2 regions of the Streptomyces sp. NPDC001415 genome follow, and region 1 is predicted to be linked to the other one. Evidence: predicted binding sites of a transcription regulator. Region 1 holds the regulator's gene; the other holds the start of a gene.
What was found. The regulator HspR, encoded in region 1, represses chaperone genes until heat shock. The targets are predictions, from matches to a motif close to TTGAGNNNNNNNNNCTCAA.
Positions count from the first base shown of each region.

Region 2: a site for HspR is predicted at 1,216-1,234, ahead of lon (endopeptidase La). Genes of this name have one in related genera too.

Region 1 is NZ_JBSFIE010000061.1:16,228-18,621, forward strand. Features, by position in the region: gene ACWC2B_RS37165 (LuxR C-terminal-related transcriptional regulator) at 1-878, opposite strand, end outside; gene ACWC2B_RS37170 (heat shock protein transcriptional repressor HspR) at 1,039-1,506, opposite strand; gene dnaJ (molecular chaperone DnaJ) at 1,508-2,394, opposite strand, start outside.
Region 2 is NZ_JBSFIE010000009.1:38,046-40,439, reverse strand. Features, by position in the region: gene ACWC2B_RS14445 (MerR family transcriptional regulator) at 120-461, opposite strand; gene lon (endopeptidase La) at 1,257-2,394, shown strand, end outside.

The DNA.
Region 1 (2,394 bases):
TGGCGGCAGGTACGCACGCTGATGCCGAGCCGCTGCGCGATCACCGCATCCTGGTGGCCCTCGGCGAGCAGGGCCGCGATGACCCGCTCGCGATGCGTGACGCCCTCGATGTCGGTGGCCGCGGGCACGGACTCGGCGAGCGGCACCGCGAGCCGCCACAGCCGCTCGAAGACGGTCGCGAGGTACTCGACGAGGGCCGGGTGGCGCAGCTCCAGGGCGCTGCTGTCGTCCGCGGCCGCCGGGATGATCGCCACCGTACGGTCGAACAGGAGGAGCCGGTCGGTGACTTCGTCGAGGGTGCGCACCTCGACCGCGCGGCCCTCCAACTGGTGCAGATAGTCCGTGAGACCGGTGCCGTAGCGGGCGACATGGGTGTACAGGGTGCGCATCCGCACCCCGCGCTCCACCATGTCCAGGGCCCGGGGCAGCGCCTGCGACAGGACGTGCTCGGGGCGGATGCCGCGGGGCTGGATGGTGAGCGCCTCGGTGGTGCAGCCGGCGATCGCGTCGTCGATGGCCGCGTTGATGCGGGGGATGCCGTCCAGGACGCGCAGCGCCTCGGTGCCGGCCGGCGCGGGCGCGTCCAGCGCGGCGAAGCGCTCGAACGCCGCCGCCACCATGCCCGTTCGGGCCTGGCTCGCCGCGATGTCCTCGTGGATGCCGCGAAGGAGACGCGCCATCACCGCCTGCGGGGAGGTCGGCAGGAGCCATTCGAGGGCGGCCGGGTCGGGGTGCAGGAGCCCCAGGTCGATCAGGCAGGTGGCGTCGCTCGCGGCCTCGCGCGCGATGCGTCCGGCGCGCAGCGCGTCCGCGTACGCCCGTTCCCCGGCCGCGCACAGCCGGTCCGCGCCATGCGGATGCGCCACCCGCTCAGACATGCTCTCCCCCGCCTCCCTGCGATCGAGCCCGATGACCTTATCCCCATCGGGCCCCGCGTTCACGGTGATCGCCGAGTGAGCTCCGGGCGCGAAAGGCCCGCCGCCCCGGAAGGGGACAGCGGGCCTTTTCGGAGGCGTACGGGGGCCGGAGCCACCGGAGCTACTCCGAGGACCTCTTCGGGCGCCAGACGACCAGCGCGCTGGCCTGCTGGACGTCCTGGTACGGGACCAGGTCCCGGCGGTAGGAGGCGTGCACCTGGGCCTCGCGCTGCTGCATGGCGACGGCCGCGCCCTCGACCGCGGAGGACAGCTCGGCGACCCGGGCCTGGAGCGCCGCGACCTGGTTCTCCAGCTCGATGATGCGCTTGATGCCCGCCAGGTTGATGCCCTCGTCCTGCGACAACTGCTGGACCGTACGCAGCAGTTCGATGTCCCGGGCCGAGTAGCGCCGGCCGCGCCCGGCCGTGCGGTCGGGCGAGACCAGGCCGAGGCGGTCGTACTGACGCAGGGTCTGCGGGTGCAGGCCGGAGAGCTGGGCCGCCACGGAGATGACGTACACCGGCGTCTCTTCGTTCAATTCGTACGCCCTGGAACCAAATTGGGGCTGCCGACGCTGGCGGGGGTCCATCTCATGCTCCCTTCGCGGCCTGGAACAGTTCTGCCCGCGGGTCCTGGCCCGCAGTCGCCTCGCGGTAGGTCTCCAAGGCCTCGCGGGCCTTGTCGTCCAGTTCCTTCGGCACGGTCACCTCGACCGTGACCAGCAGGTCGCCCCGGGTGCCGTCCTTGCGGACCGCGCCCTTGCCGCGGGCCCGCATCGTACGGCCGTTGGGGGTGCCCGCGGGCAGCTTCAGGGTGACCGGCGGGCCGCTGAGCGTGGGCACCTTGACCTCGGCGCCGAGGGCGGCCTCCGTGAAGGTGACCGGGACCGTGACGGTGAGGTTGTCGTCCTTGCGGCCGAACACCGGGTGCGCGTCCACGTGGACGACGACGTACAAGTCGCCCGCGGGACCGCCCCGTTCGCCCGGCGCGCCCTTGCCGCGAAGGCGGATGCGCTGGTTGTTGCTGACCCCGGCCGGGATGCGGACCTGCATGGTGCGCGAGGAACGCGCCCGGCCGCTGCCCTTGCAGACGTCGCACGGGTTCTCGGCGATGAGGCCGCGGCCCTTGCAGTCCACGCACGGGTCGGTCAGCGAGAACCCGCCGCCCGAGCCGCGCGAGACCTGGCCGGTGCCGACACAGGTCGGGCACACCCGGGGGGTGCCGTTCTTGTCGCCGGTGCCCGAACAGGCCTTGCAGGGGGACTGGCTGGACAGCCGGATCGGGACGGTGGCCCCGTCGACCGCCTCGGTGAAGCTGAGCGTCACCTCGGACTCCAGGTCCTGCCCGCGGCGCGGCTGGGTCCGCGTGCCGGTGCCCGCGCCGCCCCGGTTGAACAGGCCGCCGAACACGTCGCCGAGCCCGCCGCCGAAGCCTCCGGCCCCGGCGCCGCCCTGCTGCTGCCCGCCGAACAGGTCGC
Region 2 (2,394 bases), on a different contig from region 1:
CTGTTGTTCTGGTGGCGGCTCGCGCCTGCCCGTCGGTCATGCGGCGGCAGGGGCACCGAGCATCGCGGGAGCCCGCTGGAGTGGGCCGGGGCGCGCTCAGGCGCGGCGGTGTGGGCCACTCAGCCTGCGGTCGTCGACTTCCCCGATTCGGCGGCGGCCCGGCGGTATTCGGCGTTGATGCGCTGGGCTTCTTCGAGCTGGTCTTCGAGGATGACGATGCGGCAGGCGGCCTCGATGGGGGTGCCCTGGTCGACGAGCTCCCGGGCGCGTGCGGCCATGCGCAGCTGGTAGCGGGAGTAGCGGCGGTGGCCACCCTCGGAACGCAGCGGGGTGATGAGGCGGGCTTCTCCGACGGCGCGGAGGAAGCCCTGTGTGGTGCCGAGCATCTCGGCGGCCCGGCCCATCGTGTAGGCGGGATAGTCGTCGTCGTCGAGACGGCCGAACGAGTCGTCTGCTGTCATTTGCACCTCTCTGTGGAACGCGTCGAGGGGCCCGAGCGCCTTATGGCACCCGGGCCCCGAAGGAACTGCTACACCATCTGCCGGCCCTGGTACTGCGCCGGCTTTCTGTTTCCGCCGACCCGACCTGGAAGTTGTCGGGGCCGCGGGGATCGCGGTTGCTTGACCGGAGACCACCTCACTATCGATGTCCTGCGGTACCCGGGCTCAAAGCTCTGCCCGGGCGATCCTGATGGCGCCTGGCTCCTCCGTTCTTCCCTCTGGGATCGATCACTTGCGTACTGCTGGTACTGCTCTTTCGGGTACTGCACTCGCGGGTAATGCACCTGCGTGAACTGCGGTACTGCTCTCGGCGGCCCCTGATCACTGCGGGCCACCCGGTCCGGCGGTCAGCCCCGTCACCGTCCTGCGAACAAACCTGGCTCCGGGACTCCACCGCCGTACCGTCCTGCGAACTGCGACTGCGGTTACCGCTGCCCGGCAGTTCGTCTCTGCCGGGCCCTGTTGTCTCTCTGGCTACGAGAGAAACCATAGCTACGCCGCCACCCAATGTCTACTCCGGCCGACATAGATTTCCGTGACTCGGGCGGAGAGATAGTCGGTATCGGATGCGGTGCCGCGTACGCCGCGACCGGGTGCGCCGCGCCCGGTCGAGCCGCGCCGGAGGTGTACCGGAAACTCGCGCCGCAACCCGCGACACTCCCCGTGATCGCTCAGAGCGAACACCGTTCGGGGAACATTCCTCGACTCAGGTGCATTGAGTCGGCATAGCTCAACTTGACTGCCGAAGGGGAGATCATGGCTGCCGAGTCCACGGCGTACACACCGACCAACCTGCCCGTGCTGCCGCTCGACGACGAGGTCGTGCTGCCCGGCATGGTGGTTCCGCTGGACCTGTCCGATGCCGAGGTGCGGGCCGCCGTCGAGGCCGCGCAGGCCGCCGCGCGGCCCGATCAGGGGAAGCCGCAGGTGCTGCTCGTGCCGCGGATCGACGGAACGTACGCCGGGACCGGTGTGCTCGGGACCGTCGAGCAGGTCGGCCGGCTTTCCGACGGCGACCCGGGTGCCCTCATCCGGGGCCGCCACCGCGTGCGGATCGGGGCCGGGACCACCGGGCCCGGGGCCGCGCTGTGGGTGGAGGGCGCGCGGGTCGAGGAGACCCTGCCCGAACCGCTGCCGGGCCAGGTGACCGAACTGGTCAAGGAGTACAAGGCGCTCGCCACCGACTGGCTGAAGAAGCGCGGGGCCTGGCAGGTCGTCGACCGGGTCCAGCAGATCGACGATGTCTCCGCGCTCGCCGACAACGCCGGGTACTCGCCGTTCCTCACCACTGCCCAGAAGGTCGAGCTCCTGGAGGCGACCGACCCGGTCGCCCGCCTCAAGCTCGCCACCGAGCAGCTCCGCGAGCACCTCGCCGAGCAGGACGTCGCCGAGTCCATCGCCAAGGACGTACAGGAAGGCGTGGACAAGCAGCAGCGTGAGTTCCTGCTGCGCCGCCAACTGGACGCCGTGCGCAAGGAGTTGCGCGAGCTCAACGGCGAGGGCGGCGAGGAGGACGAGAGCGACGACTACCGTGCCCGCGTCGAGGCCGCCGACCTGCCCGAGAAGGTCCGCGAGGCCGCCCTCAAGGAGGTCGACAAGCTGGAGCGGTCCAGTGACCAGTCGCCCGAGGGCTCCTGGATCCGCACCTGGCTCGACACCGTCCTTGAACTGCCCTGGAACGAGACCACCGAGGACGTGTACGACATCCCGGGCGCGCAGGAGATCCTCGATGCCGAGCACGCGGGCCTGAAGGACGTGAAGGAGCGGATCACGGAATACCTGGCGGTGCGCAAACGACGCGCCGACCGGGGGCTCGGGGTCGTCGGCGGCCGCCGCGGCGGCGCCGTGCTCGCGCTGGTCGGGCCGCCCGGCGTCGGCAAGACCTCGCTCGGCG